2 regions of the Priestia sp. YIM B13552 genome follow, and region 2 is predicted to be linked to the other one. Evidence: predicted binding sites of a transcription regulator. Region 2 holds the regulator's gene; the other holds the start of a gene.

Region 1 (14,845 bases), 270 kb from region 2:
GAAGTAGCTTTATCCTCTTTACCGTAGTTGTAGGAATGTTTGTCTACCTACTTGTTCCAACGGATCCTCTTTGGTTACGAATTGTGGATCGCCTTGCATTAATTCCAGTTGTCCTTGGTTTATCATTTGAAGTGTTACAGTTAACCAATAAAGTTCGTCATGTCCCTCTTCTTCGCTTTTTAGGTTATCCCGGTTTATGGCTTCAGCTTTTAACAACCAAAGAACCAAAAGATGATCAAGTTGAAGTTGCGATTGCTTCATTTAAAGAACTTTTACGCGTTGAAAATGAACTTTCTTCTACCACTGACGAACAAGTTGTCTAATCCACACCGTTTTGCTTTCTTTTTTTACTATTTTAGGAGGTGAACAAAATGAGACGTCCATTCGTGAAACCACTTGTATATGGTCTAATCGGGTTAGGAGTCATTGGCTTTGCATTTACGTTGATTACAGATCCAGCTGTTTTATTACGTCAAGCAGGTTATATTTTTCTGTTTATCATTTTGTTTTACTTAGTTTATCGGTTTATTCTCCGCCCTTCTCAGACAAAAGGTCAAGATAGAGGCTATGTGCGCGCAGTAAAACAATCAAAACTGCGTCAAAAAGAAAAAGAGCGAGGAAGCAACAAAGTTGATATGCATACGTACCGAAGCTCAAATAAGCGCCCGGTATCCAAATCAACGAAACCGCTAAAGAAAAAGAAAAACAACTCACACTTGACCGTCATCGAAGGTAAAAAAGGAAAAAAGAAAAATAGAGCATTCTTTTAAAAAAACAAGGAGAAAAGCCTCCTTGTTTTTTTAATAGCACCATTTTTTCAAAAATGCCCTTGTACGCTTTTTTCCAAACGCAATCAGCTCCTCCTTCCGTTCTTCTGTGAGGGTAAATTCTGTCGCAAAAACTTGATTAACAGGTAAAAAGATAATATTTTTTTCGTGACGTTTTGAAATATGCCTTGCATCGTGCGCATCTTTCATCGTCTCAAAAAGCGCGCTGAATAAACCAACGGCATTTTTAATTTTATTCCGTTCCCTTTCTTCGTCCTTCGGGCTCAGCTTCACACCAATTACCGGTCGCTTCTTAAGACTTTTATCATCATCAAACAGAAAAATTGGAAAGTTGCTTAACACGCCCCCGTCGACTATTAAACTGCTTGGGGTAGATTTTAATTTAACCGGCTCAAAAAAATATGGAATGCTGCAGCTCATTCGAACGGCTCTTGCTACAGAAAAGCGATTCGGGTCGATTTGATATTTAGGCAAATCATCTGGAAGAACAAGCATCGTACTGTTGGTCAAGTCTGACGCAATAATACGCAGCGACTGATCAGGCAAATCAGCAAATGTACGAATTCCTCTGCTCCGCAATTTCTCAGCAATCCACTTTTCAAGCCTTTCTCCTTTATACAATCCCATTTTCCAATATAAAAACAGCCACTTTGTCAAGCTCGATGGTAAAAAAGACATTCTTTGATCTAAAAAAGACGATAACTCAATTTCATTCATCATTTCAACAATTTCTTCACTTGTATAACCGGCTGCTACAAATGCACAAATAATGGAACCCGCACTCGTTCCGGCTAACCGCCGAAAGATCAAGCCTTTTTCTTCTAGAGCTTGTAACGCGCCAATCAGTGCAAGCCCTTTAATACCGCCACCTGAAAACACTCCGTCGACGTACACAGCCTCTCCTCCAAACTACCCACTCTACATTTGTAGTCGACTCAGCAACAAGTTATGATAAAAAGAAAAAAAGCAGTGACGCTATTGGCCGCTGCTTTTTTCTTATAATTTTTGCTCTTCTTCATTTCGTTTTTGTACATTGCGAAGATCTTGAATACGGTTATGATTTTCTTCAAAGTATTGAACCAAATCTCCAATTCGATCAATGGAATTCCAGCTTAAATGATGTTCAATTCCTTCTACGTCATCATAAATATTTTTCTCATCTACGCCAATGATGCGCAGCAGCTGCTCTAAAAGCTCGTGGCGATAAACAAGACGTTTTCCAATCTTCTGCCCCTTAGCTGTTAAAACAAGGCCTCGATATTTTTCATAAATTAAGTACTCATCTTTGTCTAGCTTTTGAACCATCTTCGTTACAGATGAGGGGTGAACCGCCAATGCATCAGCAATATCAGACACTCGAGCGTATCCTTTATCTTCAATTAGCATATATATTTGTTCAATATAATCTTCCATACTCGGTGTAGGCATGAAATCTCCCCCAATTAATATTATGTATTGCTAATAATAAGTCATAAATGTCTGTTTCTTATAGTGATATCGTGTTCATGTTTGATAATCTATGTGAAAAAAACGTGTAAATAAAGCGATGTCATAAGATAAAACTGGATAAAAGACATTCAATTAAAATCATACTACAATGCTTATTCAAATACAAGAACCGTTCGATCCCGCTTCTTATTTATGCCCCATTTTTATACATAATAAAAGCTGACTCGTTTGAGTCAGCTTTTACTAGTCAATCATGTTCAAAATTAAAGGCCGCATTTCAGCTGTGCACCACAGTTTGTACATGTGTTGCATCCGCCCATTTCTTCTACCGTTCCTTGACGGCAAACCGGACAAGTATTACCTACTTCAGAACCGATTGTTACATCAGTTGAACGAATTTCATTAATTGTATCAACTAACACAACGTGCGGTTTCGTTTCTTCTTTTGGCGCTTCAATTTCTTCATCAAACGTATTTTCTTCTGCTTTTAGCGTTAAGACTTGTGCATCACGGCTGCCGTCTACGTACACCGTACCGCCTTTTGCTCCGCCTTTATACAGACGCTCGTACACTTTTTGAACTTGCTCTACTGTGTAACCGCGAGGAGCGTTTACTGTTTTACTAATTGAACTGTCAATCCAGCGCTGAATCACACATTGCACGTCCGCGTGAGCTTGTGGTGCAAGTTCCATAGCTGAAATGAACCATTCAGGAAGATTGTTTGGATCTGCTTCTGGATGCTGATCTAAATACTCTTGAACGATATCAGCTTTTACTTCAATAAATTTACCTAAACGGCCGCTTCGGAAGTATGAGAATGAGAAATAAGGTTCAAGACCCGTTGATACTCCAACCATTGTTCCAGTACTGCCTGTTGGCGCTACTGTTAATAAATGAGAGTTTCGGATACCGTTCTCTTTAATGTTTTGACGAATATCTTCAGGCATTTTTTTCATGAAGCCTGTATTTGTAAATGCTTCACGTAAAGAAGCCGTTTCAGCATCTGTTTCACCCACTAAGAACGGGAAGCTTCCTTTTTCTTTTCCAAGCTCTACAGACGCGCGGTAAGCCGTCGTTGCAATTGTTTCAAACACTTTATCTACTAACTCATTGCCTTTGTCAGAGCCGTACTCTGTCTCACAATAAATAAGAAGATCGTGAAGACCCATTACACCAAGGCCAACGCGGCGTTCGCCAAGCGCTTGCTTTTGGTTTTCTTCTAAGAAATAAGGAGTTGCATCAATAACGTTATCTTGCATTCTAACGCCTGTTTCAACCGTTTGACGTAACTTTTCAAAATTAACAGTTTTCGTTTCTTTATCTGCCATTTGCGCTAAGTTAACAGCAGCTAAGTTGCAGACAGAGAATGGTGCAAGTGGTTGTTCACCACATGGATTTGTTGCAACAACGTGCTGACCATATGCTTGAGCATTTGTCATGTCATTAGCATTGTCGAAGAAGAAAATGCCTGGTTCAGCTGAGTACGTTGCACAGATGTTAATTAAGTTCCATAGCTCTTTTGCACGGATAGTACGGTACGTACGAACTTTGTTTCCTTGTTTTGCCCATTCGCGCACGTCGCCTACTTCGTGCCAGTTTTCATTGTAGTTAGCCATTTCTTCTTTTGAATAGCTTTCTACGTCTGGGAAGCGAAGTTCGTATTCTCCGTCGTTTTCAACAGCATCCATGAAATCTTTTGTTAAGCATACAGAAATGTTTGCTCCTGTTAAAAACTCTGAGTTATGAACGCTGTACGTTCCGCCTGTTTGCAGCTTTTCTTCTGCATCTTTGATGATTTTTTCACTGAATCCACCAAGACCAGGAATTTGTTTATAGTTAATGATTCCTTGATACATCGCTTCTTCAGACTCTGTTAGCGGCGTGAACTTCAATTTATCTTGCGCATGTTTTTTAATCATTTCGTCATTTGTGTTTTCAATTAAGAAACGTAAAATGCGAGGGTTTTGCATTTTAGAAATAATAAACTCTACAATGTCAGGATGCCAGTCGGCAAGCATGATCATTTGGGCGCCCCTGCGCGACCCACCTTGTTCAACAAGATGCGTCAGTTTAGCAATATCATCTAACCATGAAACCGAACCAGATGATTTGCCGTTTACACCGCGAGCCAGCGTGTTGCGCGGGCGAAGAGTTGAACCATTCGTTCCAACACCGCCTCCACGGCTCATAATTTCCATTACTTGTTTGCGGTGTTCTGAAATACCTTCACGTGAATCTTTTACATAAGGCATTACATAACAGTTGAAGTACGTTACGTCCGTATCAGCACCTGCACCGTAAAGAACGCGGCCAGCTGGTACAAAGTTTAGCAGAACAAGCTCTTGATAGAACTTTTCAAACCACTCTTTGCGCTTAGCTTCTGTTTTTTCCACAGAAGCTAAGCCTGTTGCATTACGTTTTGCAATTTGCTCATAAAAGACTTCTAGAGGTTTTTCAATGACATCTAAAGAACGAGTAATTAATCCGTTTTCTGCTTCTTCAGGCGATAAAGCTCCTCTAAACTCATCTTCTACCTTGACAACAGCGGTTTTTTGCTCAAAATTAATGCTTTCCACATAGCCAAGTCCTCGTGCTGGAAATTTTGGATCTTCCTTTACGGTTAGAACAACAAAATCTCCTTCTGATAACGTTAATTTTTCCGTATCCTTAAACGCATAGCGGTCTAACATTACCAATCTTGAAACACCTTTATGAGTCAACTTCATATCCGGTGTAATCGGATGTACTTGCGGAAAGCGTTCAATATCTGAATTGAGCTTTTCAACATTCATATTCACTTTTTGATTTAACAAAACAGTCATTCTCACAACTCCTTACCTATCGAACATCTATAAATTTATTAACTCTATTTCCTTTTAAAGGAAATAGAGTTTTTCAATCAACTATCAATAACTTACCACACGGCTTGGACGAATTCAATATATAGTATTTGACACTTCTCCAAACATCTACATATAGAAGGGTGTCAAGTGAAATATTTTTTTTTTCGTAAAAAAAGTGTTTGACTTTTCTTCTCTATGTATTCTATTAGCCAAGCATTGTTTCTAAAAATCCCAATAAAAAGTGCAACTTATAAGAAGTTGCACTTTTATCTATTTCCCATGGGCATCCGTTTAGCGCTTAAAGTTCCATTCATCCGATCCGTACTTTGTGCGCGCTAGTTCTTCTACATATGCTTCCTCTTCTTCAGACAGTGTATACGGTTCTAAATCGATATCAAGAGCAGAAGCAAATCCTTTATAAAACGCTTCTTTTGCTTCTTCAATAGAGATTTTGCGGCCCGCAATTGCATTGATGGCTACCGCTTTGGAACGAAATGCGCGCTGCATTCTTTCTTTCACACGATCATTTGGATAATTAAACACGCTGAATAATTTATCTTCATCAATCTCTAACAGAATAGAGCCGTGCTGTAGAATAACTCCTTTTTGTCTAGTTTGGGCACTTCCAGCAATTTTGCGGCCCTCTACAACTAGTTCATACCAAGAAGGAGCATCAAAGCACACGGACGAACGAGGGTTTTTTAAGCTATTTTTTTCTTCTTCTGAACGAGGAATAGCAAAATAAGCCTCGAGCCCTAACGAACGAAATCCTTCCAGTAAACCTTCAGAGATTACGCGATATGCCTCTGTAACTGTCTTAGGCATGTTAGGATACTCTTCAGATACAATTACGCTGTAAGTAAGCTCTTCATCATGAAGCACGCCCCTGCCGCCCGTTGGACGTCTTACAAAGCCCAGTCCTAATTCTTTTACTTTATCAAAGTTAATTTCTTTTTCAGCTTTTTGAAAATAACCGATTGACAGCGTTGGAGGGTTCCATCCGTAAAAACGAATCGTAGGTGGAATTTCTCCTTTACTATGCCATTCTAATAACGCTTCATCTAACGCCATATTGTAATAAGGCGAACGGTTGTTGGAATCAATAAATCTCCACTTTGCTTTCATCTACCTCATCCTCAGCTATATGTAATATAAAAATAAATCCGTTTTTTAGTCTACCAAAAGATTGAGCTAAGGAAAAGCAAAGAGCAACATAAAACTGTGAATTCAAATGTGGTAGTTTTTTCATTTTCGGGAAGAAATCCGCTAGATTCAAGGCAAAATCGCTTTACTTCTAATTTCATTCACTTATATAATAAGAGTATGGATTTTGTCGAAGAAAGGAAGAATCAGCATGTCACCAATTACAGCAGTACTCATTTTACTTGGAGTAATCATCATATACTCTGTCGTTATGTTCTTTGTCCAACGTCGCATTATGAAAACGTTAACTGAAGAAGAATTCCGCAGCGGCTACCGCAAGGCACAGCTAGTTGATATCCGTGAGCCGAATGAATTCGAAAACGGACATATTTTAGGCGCACGAAATATTCCTCTTTCACAGTTCCGTATGCGCATTAAAGAATTCCGTCCAGATCAGCCTGTCTACATCTATTGTCAAAGCGGAATGCGCACAGGACGCGCAGCACAAATGCTTCGTCGCCACGGTGTTCAAGAAATCTATGATTTAAAAGGCGGCTTCAAAATGTGGAACGGTAAAGTGAAAAAGAAAAAATAATGGTATGTATATAGAAAAACCTCGCCTTTGGGCGAGGTTTTTTGTTAGACGTTTTGAACAGCCTGTTCTTTCTGATAGCGAAGAACTGGCTTTCTCGCTGCGAGCGTTTCGTCAAGGCGCTTCACAACCGTTGTATGCGGAGCTTCCTGTACGACTTCAGGCGTTTCTTCTGCTTCTTTTGCAATTTGAATCATCGCATCGATAAACGCATCTAGCGTTTCTTTCGACTCCGTTTCCGTTGGTTCGATCATCATGCACTCTTCTACGATAAGCGGGAAGTAGATAGTCGGCGGATGATAGCCAAAATCAAGCAGTCGTTTCGCGATATCCAATGTGCGTACCCCAAGCTTTTTCTGACGTTTTCCTGATAAAACAAATTCGTGCTTACAGTGACGGTCAAACGGCAACTCATAGTGCTCTGCTAAACGACGCATCATATAATTGGCGTTTAGCACAGCGTTTTCCGTCACGGCTTTTAAGCCGTCTGGACCCATTGAACGAATATACGTATAAGCGCGAACGTTGATGCCGAAGTTGCCGTAAAACGGCTTTACGCGTCCAATTGACTGAGGACGGTTATAGTCAAAGTGATAGCCTTGTTCTGTTTTCACAAGCACTGGTTTAGGCAAATACGGAATTAAATCTGCTTTTACCCCTACCGGACCAGAACCAGGACCGCCTCCTCCATGAGGACCTGTAAACGTTTTATGAAGGTTTAAATGAACCACGTCAAACCCCATATCTCCAGGACGGGCTTTACTTAATACTGCGTTTAAATTTGCACCGTCATAATAAAGCTTTCCACCTGCTGCGTGAACAATTTCAGCCATTTCTAAAATATCTTCTTCAAATAACCCCAGCGTATTTGGATTTGTTAACATTAAAGCGGCTGTATCTTCTCCTACTACGCGGCGTAAATCCTCTAAGTCCACTAAACCATGTTCGTTTGATTTTACCGTTACCGTTTCAAATCCCGCAACTGTTGCCGAAGCCGGGTTCGTTCCGTGGGCTGAGTCTGGAACAATGACTTTTGTTCGCTGCGTCTCACCATTTGCTTCGTGATAGGCACGAATCATCATAAGCCCGGTCCACTCGCCGTGAGCACCTGCTGCTGGCTGAAGCGTTACTTCATCCATTCCTGTGATTTCTGTTAAATGCTCTTGTAAATCATATAAAAGTTCGAGAGCACCTTGAACCGTTTGCTCATCCTGAAGCGGATGAATATGCGCAAACCCAGCAATGCGTGCTGCTTGTTCGTTCACTTTTGGATTATATTTCATCGTACATGAACCAAGCGGATAAAACCCTGAATCTACTCCGTGATTTCGTTTTGAAAGCGCGGTGTAATGACGCATAATATCGAGTTCTGATACTTCAGGAAGCTCAGGAGCTTTAGTACGCACATACGCTTTTCCAAGCAGTTCTTCAGCATTAACTTTTGGCACATCTAACTCTGGCAATGAATAGCCGATTCGCCCTTCTTTACTGCTTTCAAAAATAAGTGATTGATTTTGATTAAGCATGAAGATCCCCCAATTCATTTACAAGTTGGTCAATTTCCTCTTTTGTACGGAGCTCTGTAAAAGCAAGCAGCATGTGATTTTCAAGCGCTTGGTTATCACGGCTAAGATCATAACCGCCAATTATTTTTGAAGCTAATAACTGACTGTTTGCTTCTGTTACCGAAACAGGAAGCTTCACGACTAATTCATTAAAAAACGGTCCTTCAAATGCTACATTTACCCCTTTTGCCTTTAACGCTTCATATGCATAATGCGCTTTTGATAAATTTTGCAGCGCCATTTCTTTTACACCTTGCTTGCCTAAAGCTGTCATGGCAACTGATGCCGCTAAAGCATTTAACGCTTGATTTGAACAAATGTTAGACGTCGCTTTATCGCGGCGTATATGCTGTTCACGTGCTTGAAGGGTTAAAACAAACCCTCGCTTACCGTTTTCATCTACCGTTTGCCCTACTAAACGTCCTGGGATTTTTCGCATAAGCTTAGACGTAGTTGCAAAGTATCCGCAGTGCGGGCCTCCAAATTGACTTGGAATACCAAATGGCTGTGCATCTCCAATGACAATATCAGCTCCGAACTCTCCAGGAGGCGTAAGTAAACCTAATGATAACGGATTGCTTGAAACCACAAACATGCATTTTTCTTGATGGGTAATTTCTTCAATTTCTTTTAACGGCTCGATTTGTCCGTAGAAATTTGGATACTGGACAATAACAGCTGCCACGTCACTCCCCATCTCTTTTTCTAATGCAATCATATCTGTTACTCCGTCTGCTGCAGGGATTTCTACCACTTCAATGTATTGACCCTTCGCATACGTTTTTAACACATCTTTTGACTCAGGGTGAACAGCCGCAGAGACAAGTACTTTTTTCTTTTTTGTTTGACCCGCACTGAGCATAGCGGCTTCTGCTAAAGCAGTTCCTCCGTCATACATAGAAGAATTAGCCACGTCCATCCCCGTTAACTCACAAATCATTGTTTGAAATTCAAAGATGGCCTGAAGTTCTCCTTGAGAAATTTCTGGTTGATACGGAGTATAGGCCGTATAAAATTCCGAACGAGAAATAACATGATCAACAATAACCGGCATGTAATGATCGTAAACTCCTGCTCCTAAAAAAGAAGCATAGTCTTTTAAATGAGCATTTTTAGCAGCCATACTATTTAATTCTTTTAACAACTGAGGCTCTGAGGCCGCTTTTTTAATATTGTATTCTCCTTGAAAACGAACGCGCTGCGGAATATCTGAAAATAAATCATCAACAGATGAAACACCAATTGCTGCTAACATTTGCTGCTGATCTTGTTCTGTCATTGGTAAATAGCGATGTAACATGTTAAATTCCTCCCCAAAGCTTACTTTGAACGTTTATAAAAAGGTGTTGAAACCACTTTTGCTTTTAAGCGTTTTTTCCGAACCTGTACTTCCACTTCTTGACCAAGCTCTGTATACTCTGCTGACAATAGTGCTAGACCGATGTTTTTCTTTAATGTCGGTGACTGTGTACCTGTTGTCACAAATCCAATTTGTTCTTCATCTGCAAATACTTCGTAACCGTGTCTTGGTATACCTTTATCAATCATTTCAATTCCTACCAGCTTACGAGGTGCCCCGCTTTCACGCTGTTCTTTTAACACTTCTTTTCCAATAAAGCTGTCTTTGTTCGTTTTTACTGCAAATCCAATTCGAGCTTCAATGGGCGTAATATCTTTTGAAAGCTCTTGGCCATATAAAGCCAAAGTGGCTTCAAAACGAAGCGTATCGCGAGCTCCTAATCCGCAAGGCAGCACACCTTCATCACTGCCTGCTTCTAAAATAGCCGTCCACAAGTGAGCGGCGTCAGTTGAAGAACAATAAATTTCAAAGCCGTCTTCCCCGGTGTACCCAGTACGTGAAACGAGAGCTTTTATATTCGCTACTTCTACATCATCAGCAAATGTAAATGGCTTTAATAGAGCTAAATTTTCGTTCGTTAACGTTTGTAAAACTTTTTCTGCTACAGGACCTTGTAAAGCTAACTGCGCAGTTTCATCAGATTGATTAACGAGCGTTACATCTCCTTGTTTGTGAGACACCAGCCACTCATAGTCTTTTTGAATATTAGCAGCGTTTACGACTAGCAAATACTCTTGATCTGCTTTTTTATAAATCAGCAAATCATCTACCGTGCCTCCGTCTTCATAACACATAGCCGTATACTGCGCTTTTCCATCTACGAGGGTAGAAACGTCATTTGTCATCGTGTGCTGAAGAAAAGCTAAGCTATCAGCTCCTGTTACAAGAATTTCTCCCATATGAGAGACATCAAAAAGCCCTGCCTTTGTACGTACAGCTTCATGCTCTTCTTTAATAGAAGAAAATTGAACGGGAAGAGCCCATCCGCCAAAATCAATTGTTTTGGCACCATATTTTTGATAGGTATCATAAAGCGGCGTTTTGTGTAATTCTGTTGTCATATTTATGTCCTCCTCTTTTTCACGTGAAACTTTTCATAACGGGGAGTTTTCAAATAGTGTGGGGATCACTATGTATCCAAACAAAAAAGGACAGAAAACCCCCTACTGTATTTAGTAGGAAGTCTCTGTCCTTTTCACCTGAAAGTTTACCTATAAACGAATAGGTTTGCCTCGTGGGTGGTCTATAAACGCATAGACACTCTCCAGAGCTGCGTCAAACAAGAGTCTTTTTGCCTGAGAGATTCACAATTTTATTGCTTGCTCCTTCGGCGCTACATTCAAGTAGTCTCTCCCCGTGTCGTCATTCGCTTCTATAAAGTTGGTAAAGTTGGGCATACTACTGAAAGATGTATCTATCTTTATTCACACAATCATTTGTAAAGTGCTAATCTATTTTCTTTTTCAAATTTTCTAAATATATTTTTATCCTACCTGATTCTTATCATTTGTTCAATAAAAATTTTTTACAAAGGAGCATTTTTATCATGAAAGTGAAATTAAACATCGATGAAACATGGGAAGCAGCCTTCTCAACTAAATTGGAGCAAGATGGCCCTTGGTCTGCATGGGATTTGTATAAACTTGCCTATGAAATAGAAGACCAAACGCTTATCTCAGAATTTGAAGGACTGCAAAGCCCAAAACATCTAGCTGATTTAACGCCGCTTCCTCATCAGCTCGAAGTAGCCAAACAAGTAGTTGAAACAATGAATGGGAAAGCCATTTTAGCAGATGAAGTAGGACTGGGGAAAACGATTGAAGCAGGGTTAATTTTGAAGGAATATATGATTCGCGGACTTGTTAAAAAAGTTCTCATTTTAGTTCCAGCTTCGCTTGTTTCACAGTGGGCTATGGAATTGAATCAAAAATTTTATATTCCCGCAGTTCCTCAAAGAAAATCATATGTGTGGGATCAGTGTGACATCGTTGTATCTTCAATTGATACAGCAAAACGTTCTCCTCATCGAGAAATTGTGCTTGAACAAGACTACGATCTCATCATCATTGATGAAGCTCACAAACTTAAAAACAACAAAACAAAAAACTATGAATTTGTGCAAAGTCTAAAAAAGAAATTTTGTCTGTTGCTAACCGCAACACCGATTCAAAATCGAATTGAAGAAATTTTTAACTTAGTCTCTCTTTTAAAGCCTGGCCATCTCGGCAATAAAGACTATTTCGAAGAATTATTTTCCGCTAAAAAACGCTCTTTGCAAAACGATGAACACTTAAAAGAGCTTGTTAACAAAGTTATGATTCGAAATCGCCGCCACGATACGGGTATCGAATGGACGAAGCGAATTGTTCAAACCATTCCTGTTGAATTCTCGCCAAAAGAACGGGAGCTGTACGATGCAATTACATCTTTTAAAGGAAACGGACTCCACCCTTCAAGCGCTTTTTCAATTTTAACTCTGCAGCGAGAGGCCTGCAGCAGCCGTGAAGCGGTGTATATGACATTAAAAAACATGCTGGAACGTCAGGAAGATCAAAACAGCGCATTAACGGAACATATGATTACGCCGTTAATGGAACTACTTCAGCAAGTGCCGCAAAATGCAAAAGCAGAAAAAGTGCTAGAGCTCGTTCAGAAAATTGATGATAAAGTCATTATTTTTACTGAGTACAGGGCAACTCAACTGTATTTACAGTGGTATTTAAAACAGCATGGAATTACCTCTGTACCCTTTAGAGGCGGATTTAAGCGAGGTAAAAAAGACTGGATGAAGCAGCTTTTTGAAAGCCACGCGCAAGTATTTATTGCCACTGAAGCAGGCGGAGAAGGAATCAACCTTCAGTTTTGTCATCATATCATTAACTATGATCTGCCGTGGAATCCAATGCGTCTAGAACAGCGAATTGGAAGGGTCCATCGTTTAGGTCAAAAACATGATGTTCACATTTACAATTTAGCCATTCAACATACGGTCGAAGAACATATTTTAAAATTACTGTACGAAAAAATAAACCTTTTTGAACGGGTTGTTGGAGAGCTAGATGATATTTTAACAAAGCTTGATTTAAAAAATATCGAAGAGCATATTCAAGATATTTTATTTCATTCACGGAGTGAAGGAGAAATAAAAATCAAAATGGAGAACTTGACGTCTATTATTCAATACGAAGACAGCGAGGAGGATCAGCATGCAGCAAACTGATATTCATCAATTTTTAAAGCGTTATTTTCTAGCTAATAATTGTTCTATTGTCACAGAAACATCGTCTTACCTGACGGTTCAATTAACGATTGAACTCGATAAAGAATTGATGAATCGTCCATTTTATTGGCACTATATCGAAAAGACGGGAGGAGAAGCAACTCCTGCTTCGCTCACTTTCATTACAGACCCAGCATTTGAAGACGATTCCGTTCAAGGAGAACGAATTCATTTCGGTTCACCTAGGCTGCACCAAATTTTCGCTTCTACTCAAAAACTTGGCGGGTTTATTCACTTGTATGAACAAGTTGCATCAGCTCAGCCAACAAATCAGCCTTTACACCCTTGGCTTGCATTAAATATTAAAGTCTCGTACAAATGCGATCGTAAAAAAGATGAGCTCTTGTCGCTTGGCATTAATTTAATCAATGGACAAATTATTGAATCATTTCACGAATTAATCATTAATCAAAATTTATCATCTAAAATCTCAGACTATTGCTTTACTCTCTCACCTTTTATTAAACCGAAAAGTGCCATCGCACGACTCACATCATATGTGAGTGACTATGTTAAAACTCAGCCAACTGAATGGGCTGAAAAAGCGCAGGAGAGATGGTATGAAGACTTAGCGCTTCTTGATCATTTTTACGAAACAGCAGAAGAGCTGCCAGAAATATATATGACCGAAAAAACAGCGCTTCAAGAATTGTACGAGCCGACTATCTTATTTAAATTTATAAACGGTGGCTTATTTTACATATCGCCTGAAACGATGTCTCGTCAATTTAATAAAACACAAGCCGGTTAAAAAAAGATGAGCATATGATATGCTCATCTTTCTTTTTTCTTTCGATACCACAGCATAAACGACAGCGGAATCATTCCAAACCATCTGTTTGCAAAAGGTGCTCGCTCTTCTTTTTTTTGAATCTTTTTCGTTTTCCTCTCTTCTTTTGGCTGATCCATATATTGTACAAATTGCTGAGTCATATATTTTACATAATCATTCGTTTTCATATAATCATCTCCTCAGCACTATTATATCCGGAGAGAAAGAGACTTAATCCGTCCACTTCACAATGTGCTGATCCTTTTTTTGAATATATGCCGTTTCCGTCAATGCTCTTCCTTGCAATGTTTGACACTTTATTTTTAGGATAATCATCTGTTCATCTTCACTTACTACTTCGTATGAAACCGTACCAGTTTCTAATACTAAAGGTGCAAATGGAGATTTATTATGTTCTTTTATTTCTTTTTTTACATGTACAACCGCGTTTTCTAAAAGATGCTGCAGACGATTTTTCTGCTCTACTTCTTGATAAAATGAACTTTTCGTCACAAAATAAGTGGTTTGCTGAGCTACTAACAGAAGAAAAAGCGCACAAAATGCCAAAACAACCGGGAGAATAAATCCTTGCTCATTATGTTTCATGAGCAAGCATCAAAAACGTCGTAATGGTTTCTTCTCTAACTTTGTTAACACCGTCTGTTGAACGAATCAACAGCCTTTCTTTTTGCTGTTCGTACATAATATTCTTAATGTGCTGCAGCACAACTTCATGACCGCTTTCATCCACTCGTCTTCTTATCTTGTCTTCGTAGCGTTCATAAGTGATGATCTGATTATTTTCCATTTTCAACGTAAGCGTAGTCGCATGAATTCCCACTTCTTTTGCTTCTCGATATTCCATAGCAAGTTGATTTACAAAGATTTCCCACTCCATTTCATTCATACTAAAGTCCGGATTATATGTTTGCTTAGCTAGCGGAATGATAATGGGGAAAAAGGAAACAATGATCAAAAAAAGAGTAAAACTGACTAGCATCTCTACAAGCGTAAAACCTTTTTCCCTTTTCACTTCAACATCACATCACACTT
Region 2 (14,845 bases):
GCTCCGAGATCATCAAGCATAAGAACCGGTACTTTTTTGACATACTCTATTTTCTCATTGAAGCTTTGATCTTGAAACGAACCTTTTAACTCACGCAAAAACTCCGGGACATACAGAATGGTAGATTTCACTTTCTTTTCGGCTAACGCATTGGCAATTGCTCCAAGAAAATACGTTTTCCCCACACCAAACGAACCGTGTAAATACAAAGCTTTCATTTTCTTATTTGGCTCATATTCTCGCACAAAATCTCTTACTAGTTTAATGGCCTCAAATCTTCCCTGCTCAATTTCGATATCAGACATTGTTGCCTGTAAAATTTCTTTCGGCACGTACATACACTGAATAAAAGATTCTTGTTCTTTTCGCTCATCTTCTTGTACTTTTCTAGGACAGCGTTCATACTGTAAATCAATATTACGGCCTTTTACAACCAGCTGAGGGTGGTATCCTTTCACCATGTTGACACAGCTTTGCAGAGAAGGACACTTGTCACAGCATTTGCTTTGGTCGATAAATTCATGCATCTTCATCAGACCTCGGTCGACCATTTGCTCATCTAACTCATGGCGATGCTCTTGTAAAAATGTTTTAACTTCAGGATTAGACAGGATACTGTTTCTTAACGCTTCTAAGCGTGCTTTAAAATCCTTTTTGTTCACTAACTGATTTAGTGAATCATTGATAGGCTTCATCTTTTTCACCTCGTCTCTATCATACCTGCTTTTTATTCTTTATGCTTTTGTTTTAGCTCTTGATCTAACTGCTTGAGCTCTTCTTGTAGCTTTCGTTTTTCTTCTTCAAATCCGTCCACTTCTTTTGAAGGCTGCTTTTTCTCTTCTTTTTCTTCATCGCTCAGCCACTCTGGCACCATTTCTTTACGCACAATCTTTCGTCCAGCCGTTTTTTTATTTTGCTTTGCTTCAGTCCAATTCTGATATTCTTTCTGTTCATTTTTAGCTAAATTCATGGCATCTTGAACAGTTTGGACCTTTTTGCGCGCCCAGTGTCCAGCAATTTTCTCTACATAGCTCTTAGACAATTTCATATCGGATCTTAGCATAACATAGTAAATCAGAACATTTACTACCCCTGGTGAAAGTTTTTGGTTAAACATCACTTCTTCAATCATTTGCAAATCTGCTTTTGAAGGCTCTGCTCCCCCGGAAAACTCGATCAAAAGCTGTCGAGGAGAAGTCACTTCAAGCTGTTGAATAAGCTGCTCTTCCTTTGTCTGCGGCTGCTTTTCCTGCATGGTACGAAGCATAGGCGGCTGAATTTGTTCGCTTAGATTTGGAAGTGCTTCTCCATTTTCAAATTGGTAAAAGGACTGTGCTGCTTTTCTAAGCAATTCAATATCAACTTGATCGTTCTCATTTAGCGAATCGAGCACCACATTTTTCATTTGAAGAGGATCGATACCGTATAAAAAAGCTAGTTTTTCAATCGCTTGTTTTACTTTAGATGTAATGGACCTTTTCGAAATCATTGAATCTGTTAGACCTGCTAAAAATAAATCAAAATCAAAGGAATCCGGGCTCATCTCAATAGAAGCGCGTTTGGAGGAATCCACAAAGTCCGTTTGAGCATCAGGAGAAAATACATCCTTGCTTTCAGACTGAAAACTTGGAGCCAGCTCTGTTGCTTTAACTGATTTAAATACATCGTTAAATGAATGCGTGACATCTTTAAACGATTGGTCATCGACGAGTGAATCCGAAAAATAATTTTTCACTTTTTGAAAGATGGATTTTCCAAGTCGGTTATATAAATATACATTTAACACACCGTCGTTAAAAAACTGATGGGGCGTAAGAGGAGGAATGAGCTCATAAATGAACACACGAACATCATCTTCTTCCTTAATATATGTTTTTAACAAACCAATGCCTTCTAATTTTAACCGCTCATGGTAAATAGCTTTCAAATTAATTTGCATCATTGACATTAGATGATGATGTGTAGACTCTTTCCCCCATAAACGGTCTTGTTCCAGCTCGCTCCATAGCGTCATATACAGACCAAAGCAGGTCGTACCCACCAACGGCTGATAGAGCATGGTTAAAATCTTTCGGTCGTATTCCTGCAGTATGCCGTTCGAACGAACAACATAACGATCGACCGGTATCATTTCTTTCCAATGTTGTTCTTTCATGTCGTTCCCTACCTACTTTTAAAGTAATAGAAATGACAAAAAAAGAGCCTAAAGAATACTTCAATAGCTCTTTTACAGTCGTTCCTTCTTAATTAAATCTTTTAATTCATCAATAAATACATTGATGTCTTTAAATTGTCGGTATACAGAAGCAAATCGAACATAAGAGACTTCATCGATAGCAGCTAATCGCTCCATCACCATTTCTCCTACCACATCTGACTGCACCTCTGATGTACCCTGACTGCGCAGCTCTGTTTCAATATCGTGTACGGTATCTTCTAATTGTTTTAAGCTTACTTGGCGTTTTTCACACGCCTTAATTAACCCTCGAAGGATTTTGTCTTTGCTGAACTCTTCTCTCGCTCCATCTTTTTTTACAACAATTAACGGAAGTTCTTCTACTTTCTCAAAAGTTGTAAAACGATAGTGACACTCTTCGCATTCACGTCTTCTACGAATAGAGCGGCCTTCTTCTACAGGGCGCGAGTCCAGCACTCTCGTTCCATTGTAATGACAGGATGGGCACTTCATATTCTCAGCTCCAATAATAAACCTTGTTTTTCTTTTTATTTTCTCTTATATAAGTTAATTTCCATCTATGTTAGCCGGCTATTCGCCATTCATTATGATTTTTATCATCATTTCCTTTAACAAACACGATGCTGTATTAAAGGATTTGCTTTATTCCATCTTATAGAAAACAAGGCTTGAATACAAGTAAAGGAAAAGGAATTTCCCCATTTTATTTCCTGAAATTCAAAAATGACAAGGAACTTACGAAGAAAGAGGAATAAGTTTTTGATCAAAGCTCTTATAAAGCGTACGTACGAGTTCTTTACTAAAACCAAAATCAACCGGCACCACTTTTGATTCTGTTGTAGCAGAAAAATCGATAGCGGTTTCAAGAGGACGTACGTTAATAATGGTAATCACAACAAAAGCTTTTCTTCCTTTTACAACGTTTAAGCTAATTTCTCCTCGCTCTTCATATGCAGCAAGTATCTCTATCCCTTGCATGTGCTTCAACATTTCATGAACTTGCTTAAATGCATTCCCAGCCGTTGTTTTATAATAATGCGTTTTTAGAGTCGGATCTGAATGGTGATCGCTTGTTTCTACATGATTAGAAAATAAAGATTTAACTGCTTGTACTACCCCCATGTTGTTATCCCCTTTGTTTTTGCGTATTAAAAATTTATATACTAAAAAGAGGTGTGTAATACACCTCTTAACTTACGTAATCAATCGACACTATTAAAGTGCATTCGCTTTAGTTTGTTTTACCTGAACAGGACCCATTCCACGTGGCAATTCAATTGTTTCACGTGTCTGTGCACTTAGAGCATCTGCAATATAATCTGCTGCGATTGTAGGATCTAAATGACCACAAGTATAAACATCGATACTTGCATAACCATGCTCTGGGAAGCTGTGAATCGTTAAATGTGATTCTGAAATAATAACAACGCCACTTACACCTTGAGGTGCAAATTTATGGAACGCTACTTCGCGAACTTCCGCACCAGATTTTAAAGCTGCATCAACAAACGTTTTTTCAATATAATCAATATCATTTAACTTATCGAAATCGCATCCCCATAATTCTGAGATGACATGACGACCCATTGTTTCCATAATGATATTTCCCCCTTTAACAATTTTTAATCGTTAAACATGAAGTTCTTTCGCCATATAGCATGTTAACTACCACGGGGGAAAGTTAGTCCAAAGAGGTCCTAACCCTTTAAGTAGCCACATCACCGAAAGGTACACAAGAAGTTCACGAAACATAGTATACTTTGTTTACATTTATTTTGCAATACGTGTTTTGATTTTATTAAAGATTGTTCTTGCAGATAGACCTATACAAATTACCCCTGTATTCTCGTGAAACAGTGTGTAAAAGCTTCTAAACGACTATTAATTTTTTATTAAAATTGAGGAAAATAAACACCCCTTTGCATGCTTATCTTATTGCTTTTCCCTATTCTTTTGAATAAAAACAAAAAAAACAGGGCGATAGCTCCCTGTTTTTTTAAAAGCAATCAATAGCTTTCTTAGCTTACTCTTATTTTTGATCCATTACGCATTTCTGCAGCAATATATCTTACCAAATCGACTACGCGCTGAGAGTAGCCCCACTCGTTATCGTACCAAGCTAACACTTTAATTTTATGATCTTCCATTACGATCGTGGATAGTCCATCTACAATAGCTGAATGAGGATTTGTATTAAAGTCAATTGATACGAGTGGTTCCATTGTTAAATTTAAAATATTCTTTAATGGCCCTTCAGCAGCTTTAATAAACGCTAAATTAACATCTTCCATCGTCACAGGTTTCCTTACATCCACAACTAAATCGACAAGCGATACGTTCGGCGTTGGTACACGAAGCGCCATCCCATGAAGCTTTCCTTTTAAATGTGGAAGAACTAATGAAAGTGCCTTGGCTGCTCCAGTTGTTGTAGGAATAATTGATTGAGCACACGCACGGGCTCTTCGCAAATCTTTATGCGGATTATCGATATTCTTTTGATCATTTGTATATGCATGAACGGTCGTCATTAAACCGTTTTCAATTGTGAACGCTTCGTCTAGTACCTTGACAACTGGAGCTAGACAATTTGTCGTACAAGAGGCATTAGAAATAATGTTATGCTGATTCACATCAAACTCTCGTTCGTTTACGCCCATCACAATGGTAATATCTTCTTGTTTACCCGGTGCCGTTAACACAACTTTTTTCGCACCTGCTTCAATATGTAACTGCGCTTTTTCTCTTGAATTAAATTTCCCCGTTGCTTCAACAACTAAATCAATCCCAAGCTCTTTCCAAGGCAAATTCAGCGGATCACGTGAATTTAATAGCTGAATTCTTTTACCGTTAACAATTAGCGCATCATCATCACATTTGACATCTCCATTAAATGGTCCGTGTATAGAGTCATATTTGATTAAATGTGCTAACGTTTCTGCTGGATAAGATGCATTTATTGCAATAATATCTAAATTTTCCTCTATAATCGCTGTGCGAAACACCATTCTTCCTATTCTCCCAAAACCATTAATGGCAATACGTGCTTTCATGGCTATACCCCTCTCTATATGTGTTATACTATTTAACTTTTTATATTGAATAGTATAACATAAATATTTAAAAAGTGAATAATATTAATTTTTTTTAATAAATTATTTTAATTAAGTTTTACTATATGTATATAGCGAGAACAGATATTTAACACATTCTTTTTTAGAAGTCCTTAAATATTCCCAATAAAAAAAGAGTGAATGCAATCATTCACTCTTTAATCTAGCCATAGGGCTAATATACTTAAAAGCTGTTGTTTTGTTTCCTCTACAGGACCGTTGTTATTGATCACCGCATCGGCTAAAGCTACTTTTTGAATCAAAGGCAGCTGTGCATGGATACGCGCATAAGCATCTTCCGCTGAGAGATTATTACGTGACTTTAATCTTTCTAGCTGCACAGACTCATCGACATATACAACCACTACTTTATCGACTAAGTGTGTCAAATCACTTTCAAACAGCAGCGGAATATCTAATACAACGGCTTCGTAACCTTCCTCTATATAGCTTTCCTTTTGAGAAAGCATTTCTTTTCTTACGGCAGGATGTACAATTGCATTCAACTTTTTACGTTCTTCCTCTTGATAAAACACAATTTCCCCTAAAGCCGCTCGATTGATTTCCGCATTCTCGTGAAGAATAGAGCGGCCGAACGTCTCGACAATTTGTTTGTATGCTTCTTTTCCTGGTTCTACGACTTCTTTTGCAATGTGATCAGCATCAATTACCGGAATATTGATATCTCGTAGCATTCCGGTTACCGTGCTTTTTCCGCTTGCAATTCCGCCCGTTAATCCAATTACAATAGACATTGGTCTCTCCTTTATCTCTTTATTTAAAATCTAAAAATACCTAAAATAATGAGCAGAACTCCTGGTACAAACGAGAACATTTTCATCCATGATAAACGTGAAAAAACCTTGCCAAACTGTATGCCCGCACTTAAAAAAAGAGAACTCATAAGAGCTACAGCAATTGCTAGAGCATACGGCGAATAACCTAATAAAGCCGCTCCAAACCCTGCTCCAAATGCATCAAGAGATAATGCAATTCCAAGTATAAATGCTTCAATTCCATTGATGGAACCTGAATTATCTAAATCTGCTGCAATTGGCTTTTTCAATACGTTAATGACTAGGCCAATTGACTTAATTTCAATTTTCACTAATGTTTTTTCTTCTTTCACTCGAGATGAATCTGCCGGACAAAAAAACTGGTATAAAATCCACATCCCAAGCAGAACAAGAATACCTCCGCCTACTTTATTTAGTACATCCACTGAAAATAGATGCGTAAGTACTTTTCCTAAAAACATAGAAAACATTAAAGAAAATGCTGAGCAACATGAAATAATAAAAATGGATTTCAGCGGGATTTTCACCTTTCGAAGTCCGTACGTCAGGCCAACGCTAAAGCTGTCAAGACTTACGGCAAAAGCAAGAATAAGTAAAGAAAATGTTATCATGATGAGAGGACTCCTTTCCTTTCTGTCTATACGTAGTATATGAAAGGAGCCCATCCATTGTTATTTTTTAGCCGGCTGACAATTTGGGCAGATATGTGTTCCTCTACCGCCTACAACAAATTTTTCAATTGGCGTACCGCACATTTTACAAGATTCGCCTTTTCTTCCGTACACATAAAGCTGCTGCTGAAACATGCCTATTTGTCCCTGTGTATTTACATACGTGCGAATCGTGCTGCCTCCTTGTTTCACAGCTTCTTGAAGAGTCGCTACAATTTCTTTGTACAATTTTTCATACTCTTCGTCTGTTAATTGGCTGGCCACTCGTTCAGGATGAATCCCTGCGCGAAACAGTGCTTCATCTACATAAATATTTCCAAGCCCAACCACGACATTTTGATCGAGTAAAACCGGCTTGATTTTTCGAGAAGTTTTGCCGATTCTCATTTTTAATTGACTTGGATTAAATGTTTCGTCAAACGGTTCAGGTCCAAGGCCAATAAGAGGAGGAAACAGATCTTCCTCTCCCTTTTTAAATAAGTGCATAGTACCAAACTTCCTTACATCCCGGTATCGCAATTCTGTTCCATCGGTGAAGTGAAAAAAGACGTGTACATGCTTATCTGGTTCTTCTGCATTCTCATGGAGAGCATATTTACCTTCCATACGTAAATGAGAAACCATGGTATAATCATCGAGCACAATTTTCAAAAACTTACCTCTGCGTTCAACATCTCGAATGGTTTGTCCAACAAGCGCGTCACAAAACTGTTCAACTTGTTCAGGACGTTTGATAATATTGGGCCATTTAACTGTTACACGCTCAATGGTCTTTCCACTGGCTAATTCAATTAACGTACGTCTGACGGTTTCAACTTCTGGTAATTCTGGCACGTTTGTCACATCCTTTTTCCACTACTTTGCTTCGTACCAAGTCTTTCCGTAAGAATAATCTACTTTCAACGGAACTTCTAACTCTAAAGCGTTCTCCATTACTTCTGGTACGATTTTCTCTAAAATTTTAATTTCTTCTTCTGGGGCTTCAAAAATCAGCTCATCGTGTACTTGAAGCAGCAGCTTAGCCTGAAGATTTTCATCTTTTAAGCGCTTATCCATTTCAATCATTGCTTTTTTAATAATATCAGCTGCCGTCCCTTGGATAGGCGTATTCATCGCCGTACGCTCAGCGAAGCTGCGGAGGTTAAAGTTTCGGCTCGTGATTTCAGGCAAGTAACGTCGGCGGTGCAAGAGCGTTGTTACATATCCCTTTTCTTTTGCATCGCGTACAATCGTATCCATATACTCCTGTACACCAGGGAAGCTTTTTAAATAGCGTTCAATAAAAGTAGCCGCTGCTTTTCTTGTAATTCCTAAACTTTGCGATAAACCGTAATCACTAATGCCATAGACGATTCCAAAGTTAACTGCTTTAGCCTGACGGCGCATATTCGACGTTACTTCTTCTCTTTCGACGTGGAACACATCCATCGCTGTTTTCGTATGGATATCTAAGTCATGCTTAAACGCATCGATTAGCTTTTCATCATCTGCAATATGAGCCAGTACGCGCAGCTCAATTTGTGAATAATCCGCCGCAAATATTAACCAATCGGGCTGTGAAGGCACAAACGCACCTCTTATTTTTTTACCTTCTTCAAGACGAATCGGGATGTTTTGCAAGTTAGGATCTACTGAGCTTAACCTTCCCGTTTGAGTTAATGTTTGATTAAAGCGGGTATGAACTTTTCCATCGCTTTCATGAATAACCTTTTTTAATCCTTCAATATACGTAGACTGTAATTTTCCTAGCTGACGGTATTGTAAAATCTCTGGGATAATATCATGGGTACTAGCTAATTGCTCTAATACATCAGCTGATGTGGAATAGCCTGTTTTTGTTTTCTTTATGACTGGAAGCTGCATTTTTTCAAAAAGAACAACTCCTAGCTGCTTTGGCGAATTAATATTAAATTCTTGTCCAGCGTATTCGTAGATTTTCGCTTCAATTTTTTCAAGCTGTTCTCGAAGATCTTCGCCCATTTCATCTAAACGCGCCCGGTCAATTTTCACCCCTTGATATTCCATATCAGCAAGGACAATGGCAAGAGGCATTTCAAGCTTCTCAAACAGCTCAAACTGTTCATTTTCAACCAATTCTTTTTCTAACACTTCTTTTAAATAAGCGACGGCGGCTGCTTTTCTTATAACATGCTCAGCTAGCTGATCAGCTTCCGCAATGCTTCGCTTAGCTCCTTTTCCATACACAGCTTCATCTGATTGCACTTGATGATACCCTTTTAATTTTGCAATTGTCGCTAGGTCATCATTTGCCTCAGCAGGATTCAAGATGTAAGAAGCAATCATTACATCATGTTCAATTCCTTTAATTTCATGCCCCGCCCATTTTAACGATACAATCGTGCGTTTTCCATTAAACACCGTCTTTTTTACACGTTCATCTTCTAACCACGCTTTAAATTTAGAAGATGAAAGAGCTGTATCTTTATCAATAAAATAGTGGCCATTTTTGTTGCTGATTCCAAAACCGAGCAGCTGATTGTGATGATAGTTTTCTTCATACCCTTCTACGATCAGAGCTGCTTCGCTTGTTAACATATCATCGTGAACTTCCTGCGCTATTTCAAACGTCAGTTCTTCAAAATCTGCTTCCTCTTCTGCTGATTCACCAAATTTAGCAAGCAGAGAATTAAACCCAAGCTCTTTAAATAATGAGATGACCTTTGAAGATTCAAACCCGTCATACTTTGCATCTTCTACAGATACTTCAAGAGGCGCTTCGCAATAAATCGTTGCAAGCTTTTTACTCATGATGGCTGATTCACGATTATCTTCTAGCTTTTCTTTTAATTTTTTACCGCTGACTTGATCGATAGATTTCAATACATTTTCAACCGTTTCGAACTCTTTTAATAGCTTTAAGGCTGTTTTTTCGCCGACTCCGGGCACGCCTGGGATATTATCCGAGCTGTCCCCCATAAGGCCTTTCATATCAATAATTTGTGCAGCCGTAATACCATACTTTTCATCAATGGCTGCAGGCGTATAGGAATCGACATCCGTAATTCCTTTTCTCGTAATATCTACGGTTACATGTTCTGACACAAGCTGAAGTAAATCTTTATCTCCGGAAATGACTTTTACGGCCATTCCTTTTTGTTCAGCTTGTTTTGAAAGTGTACCGATAATATCATCTGCTTCATAATCAGGCAGTTCATAACGCTTAATCCCATATGCATCTAATAACTCACGAATAAAGGGAAACTGCTCTGAAAGTTCAGGAGGCGTCTTTTGTCTGCCTCCTTTGTATTCTGTAAATGTTTTGTGACGAAACGTTGTTTTCCCTGCGTCAAATGCCACAAGTAAATGCGTCGGCTTCTCTTCCTCTAAGATACGTGTCAGCATTGTAGTAAAGCCATATATGGCATTTGTATGTATTCCTTTATCATTGTTTAAAAGCGGCAAAGCAAAAAATGCACGGTAGGCAATACTATTCCCGTCAATTAATACTAGTTTTTGTGTCATTCATGTTCCTCCATTTCGCTCTCTTCTTATCTTACCTTTATTTTAGCAAACAATAAGCTTTAAGAACAAAAAGTACTCTTGAATTCAACGTTTTATTTTCATGTGGTGATAAGATTTGTACATCATAAAATAAAAACACCGCCTAGTTATTTTAGGCGGTGTAACATGTGAATGGATAGAAATTGTCAAAAAGAATCGGCGAAAATAGCACGGTTAAAGCTATTTTCGCCTTACACATTGGCTCCTTGGATGAAGGGGTTTCCATGAAAAATTGTATCAATTAATTATTAAGCTACATTAAATAAATTGTAAAAGGAACGTAAACATTTTACATCTGCGGCAAATACTTGTGCAGCTTGACCGAAAAAGTTGTCCCTTTATTGACTTCACTTTTCACTTCAATTTCCCCTTTATGAGCTTCAACAAGATGTTTAACAATTGCTAATCCAAGACCTGTTCCTCCAGAATTACGGCTTCTTGCTTTATCTACTCGGTAAAAGCGCTCAAAAATACGTGAAATTTCATCAGAATCAATACCGATACCTGTATCTTGAACATGAACTGTAATCGTTTCTTCTTCCTCTTCAAGCGAAACGTGAACAGTTCCTCCAGGCATTGTATACATGAGCGCATTGCCGATTAAGTTAACAAACACTTGCATAAGGCGCTGACTGTCACCATCAATCCACGCTTCTTCAGGAAGCGTATCTAACGTTAGCGTGATTTCTTTTTCAGTCGCTCGGTTTGATAGCACTATCGTCACTTCGTAAAGAAGCGTATTCAGATCTACTGAATGAATACTTAGTTTAAACCCTTGCTGTTCAACTTTAGACAAATCTAAAAGATCTTGAATCAAGCTCTCCATGCGCTGACTTTCCGTTAAAATGATAGATAGAAACTGCTGGCGCAGCTGTGGATCTTCCATGGCACCGTCTAACAATGTCTCACTAAACCCTTTTATAGACGTAATAGGAGTTTTTAGTTCATGAGACACATTCGCTACAAAGTCACGGCGAACTTGTTCTAGCTTTTTCAGCTCAGTAATATCATGGAAAACAAGCACAATCCCTTTCCATTCATCGTTTAAGCCAATAATCGGCGCTCCGTAAACATCAAAATATCTTCGTTCAATATTTAAAGGCAGAACCACTTGTTTTCGAACCTTTACTTCCGTCATAAATATTTTTTCCACAAGCTTAATGATTTCTTTATGCTCAAATACCTCGTAATACAAATGATAAAGGAAGTCATCCGGATGTATATGAAACTGCTCTTTATAAGCTCGATTTACTAAGTTTATATAGCCTCTACTATCGATAAGAAGCATACCGCTTCCCATATTTTCAATTAGCGTGCGCAGCCTGTCCTGCTGCATTTCTTGATTAGTGATAGACTCTTGCAGATTACGAGCAAGTGCGTTAATAGACTGACTCAGCATCCCTGTTTCATCTACATAATCTTCATATGTACGAGCTTTATAATTCCCTTTTGCAAGTTCCATAGCCACTTTGGTTGCCGATTCAATAGGACGGGTATAGCGTCCCATAATCTTTACACCTAAGAGTAAAATCACAATCAAAGCTAGACCTAAGCTTCCAATAAGAAGGCCCCAAATTTGCTGATTTACTTGTTTTAATGAATCAAACGATGTACTCAGCACAACAAATCCCTCTTGCTTACCTTCTATAATAAGCGGGATACCATAGTAATATAAGTCGTAATCTTCTTTAATTTGATCAAAGCTTTTTTTACTGTTTAACTGCTTTTTTAATACTTGTTGGATTACGATACTTTTTTCGATTCTTTGCTGCTTGCTACCTGGATTTGAGTCAACTAATATTTTTCCGTCTTTTTGAACGATAGTCGTTCGTACACTTAACGAATGGCTGATTTGATCAACTTTAGATTTTAAAGCAGGACTTGTGATACCTTCTTCGCTAATGTACATTTCTACAAGCTTTGCCTCTTTTTCCATTCGCTCTTGAAACGTCTGAAAATAAAAGTTTTTAAACAACTGTCCCAGCAGCAGGCCAAGACCTACTAATACAATAATAATAAGTACTAATAGAGCCAAAAGTAGCCTTGAACGAAATTTATTCATCTACCTTTGGTTCCTCCAGTTTATATCCTAATCCTCTAATCGTTTTTATATAAACAGGTTTTCGCGTATTATGTTCAATTTTCTCACGCAAATGGCTGATGTGCACATCTACAATTCGCGTATCTCCAGCAAAATCATAATTCCACACTGCACTTAGCAGCTGATCACGAGTTAATACCCGTCCTTTGTATTTTGCCAAATATAATAATAACTCAAATTCTTTTGGAGTAAGCTCAAGCTGCTCTTGATTAAAGTAGGCCTCATAATGATCTGGAAGAATTTTTAAATCACCGATCATGATGCGTTCGCCATCTTCCTCTTGTTCATTTTCCTGAGCAATAATTTGTGTTCTGCGTAAAATGGCTTTTACACGCGCTACTACTTCTCGAGGACTAAATGGTTTCGTCATGTAGTCATCTGCGCCAAGCTCTAACCCTAATACTTTGTCGAACTCATCGTCTTTTGCAGTTAACATTAAAATAGGCGTCATCACTTTTTGCTGACGAAGCTTTTTACAAACTTCGATTCCATCCATCTTAGGAAGCATCAAGTCTAACACAATTAAATCCGGTTTTCCTTCTAGTGCCTTGTTGTATCCTTCTTCCCCGTCTTCAGCTGTTTCTACTGTAAAGCCAGCTTGTTGTAAATTATATTGTAATAATGTTGAAATTGATTGTTCATCATCTACGACTAATAATTTCTTACTCATATTAACGATATAAGCCTCCATCTAGTTAAATTAAACCGCAGCTTCATCCAAATGATATTATTTTCTATTTATCTTCTCTTATCATACAATGTTTTAGCCTCGTTCTCCAATACATTTCAACATTTTCAGAAAATAGGGTCAAAGAGTTTCTTCTATACTTATAAATATTTACGGCATTTTAAAAATTTTCAAAGTCGTGTGTCTCCACTGATGGAAGTCTAAACGGCGGATACACAAGAAACTGCGCCGTTACTACTTTCTCTTTTTGCTCATTGACCGCTTCCACCTCAATCGTAACAGTTCTAGAAGAAACATCTACCTCTGTCACTTCAAATAAAAATTCAATCGTGCTATAGTGATGAATCTTTTTGGGGAAGGCTACCGTATGTTCTGCAACGTGGCTTCCAGGTCCGGGCAAATACTTCGAAATGGCTGCTGTCATAATACCAGTAATCATAATACTTGGCACAATAGGTTTCTTAAAAGGTGTCTGAGATGCGTAATCATGCTGAATGTATAAAGGGTTAGAATCATTTGTCAGCCCTAAGTACAATAAGATATCTTTATCTTCAATTCGTTCAGTTAGCGTTAATTTTTCTCCAACTTTTATATCTTCAATACTTCGACCTATTTTTTGTTTTTTACCTAATACCATCATCATTCCACCTTTTGTATATAGTAATAGCTTTTCTTTATATACAAGAAAAATTCGAGGTTTCCCCCGAATTTTCCTTGTGAATATTGTTTGAATATTGATAAAAACCTATACTCAAACCTATTTTATTGTATTAAGCTAATACACCCATGACAGTTTTAACTGATTTTGCTGATTGATCTAAAGAAGCTTTTTCAGAATCAGTCAGTTCTAATTCAATTACTTGCTCAATTCCTGCAGCTCCTAATACGGTTGGAACACCTAAGTAGATGCCGTTATAACCATATTCACCCTCTAGGTAAGCAATCGCTGGTAAAATACGACGCTGATCTTTTAAGATCGCTTCTGTCATTTCCACTAAAGAAGCAGCAGGAGCATAGTACGCACTTCCGTTGCCTAATAAGTTAACGATCTCGCCGCCGCCTTTGCGTGTTCGTTCAACAATTGCTTCAAGGCGCGCTTTTGGAATAAGCGTTTCAAGAGGAATACCGCCAGCATACGAGTAGCGTACAAGAGGTACCATATCATCGCCATGTCCACCAAGTACAAAACCTGTGATATCTTTTACCGAAATGTTTAACTCCTGCGCTACGAACGTACGGAAACGTGCAGAATCTAATACACCTGATTGACCGATTACGCGGTTTTTAGGAAAACCAGATTCTTTAAATACTGTGTACGTCATAGCATCTACCGGGTTTGTTAACACGATAATATGACAGTTTGGTGAGTATTTAACAACTTCTTGAGTAACAGACTTCATGATCTTTTGGTTCGTTGTTACTAAATCATCGCGACTCATACCTGGCTTACGCGCGATACCAGCTGTAATAATGACAATGTCAGAATCAGCTGTGTCTTCGTAGTTGGCTGTTCCTGTAATGTTAGCGTCAAATCCTTGTACAGGACTTGCTTCTAACATATCCAGCGCTTTACCTTTAGCTGGATTTTCTAATTGCGGAATATCAACTAATACAACATCAGCTAACTCTTTTTGACCAATTAAAAAAGCAGTTGTAGCTCCTGTAAAGCCCGCTCCGATAACAGATACTTTTTTACGCATATTTGCCATTATAATTCCTCCCCTAAATGAATAGCTATTAAACTGTTACTTGTTTTCCT

What was found. The regulator NrdR, encoded in region 2, represses ribonucleotide reductase genes. The targets are predictions, from matches to a motif close to AACACNATATATNGTGTT.
Region 1: a site for NrdR is predicted at 5,171-5,188, ahead of ACFX40_RS10005 (vitamin B12-dependent ribonucleotide reductase). Genes of this name have one in related genera too.

What each region holds. Positions count from the first base shown of each region.
Region 1 covers NZ_JBHZOU010000002.1:765,650-780,494, forward strand. The annotation lists gene ACFX40_RS09985 (DUF1385 domain-containing protein) at 1-323, shown strand, start outside; gene ACFX40_RS09990 (SA1362 family protein) at 372-770, shown strand; gene ACFX40_RS09995 (patatin-like phospholipase family protein) at 801-1,682, opposite strand; gene mntR (transcriptional regulator MntR) at 1,785-2,216, opposite strand; gene ACFX40_RS10005 (vitamin B12-dependent ribonucleotide reductase) at 2,501-5,059, opposite strand; gene ACFX40_RS10010 (lipoate--protein ligase family protein) at 5,372-6,205, opposite strand; gene ACFX40_RS10015 (rhodanese-like domain-containing protein) at 6,435-6,818, shown strand; gene gcvPB (aminomethyl-transferring glycine dehydrogenase subunit GcvPB) at 6,863-8,341, opposite strand; gene gcvPA (aminomethyl-transferring glycine dehydrogenase subunit GcvPA) at 8,334-9,680, opposite strand; gene gcvT (glycine cleavage system aminomethyltransferase GcvT) at 9,701-10,801, opposite strand; glycine riboswitch at 11,014-11,106, opposite strand; gene ACFX40_RS10035 (DEAD/DEAH box helicase) at 11,287-12,960, shown strand; gene ACFX40_RS10040 (YqhG family protein) at 12,947-13,771, shown strand; gene ACFX40_RS10045 (YqzE family protein) at 13,795-13,980, opposite strand; gene comGG (competence type IV pilus minor pilin ComGG) at 14,024-14,398, opposite strand; gene comGF (competence type IV pilus minor pilin ComGF) at 14,388-14,825, opposite strand; gene ACFX40_RS10060 (type II secretion system protein) at 14,822-14,845, opposite strand, start outside.
Region 2 covers NZ_JBHZOU010000002.1:1,031,623-1,046,467, forward strand. The annotation lists gene dnaI (primosomal protein DnaI) at 1-695, opposite strand, end outside; gene ACFX40_RS11385 (replication initiation and membrane attachment family protein) at 728-2,155, opposite strand; gene nrdR (transcriptional regulator NrdR) at 2,228-2,689, opposite strand; gene ACFX40_RS11395 (hypothetical protein) at 2,933-3,319, opposite strand; gene speD (adenosylmethionine decarboxylase) at 3,413-3,793, opposite strand; gene ACFX40_RS11405 (glyceraldehyde-3-phosphate dehydrogenase) at 4,216-5,247, opposite strand; gene coaE (dephospho-CoA kinase) at 5,466-6,062, opposite strand; gene ytaF (sporulation membrane protein YtaF) at 6,086-6,715, opposite strand; gene mutM (DNA-formamidopyrimidine glycosylase) at 6,776-7,609, opposite strand; gene polA (DNA polymerase I) at 7,631-10,258, opposite strand; gene pnpS (two-component system histidine kinase PnpS) at 10,587-12,359, opposite strand; gene ACFX40_RS11435 (response regulator transcription factor) at 12,352-13,068, opposite strand; gene ACFX40_RS11440 (MaoC family dehydratase) at 13,247-13,723, opposite strand; gene mdh (malate dehydrogenase) at 13,857-14,795, opposite strand; gene icd (NADP-dependent isocitrate dehydrogenase) at 14,824-14,845, opposite strand, start outside.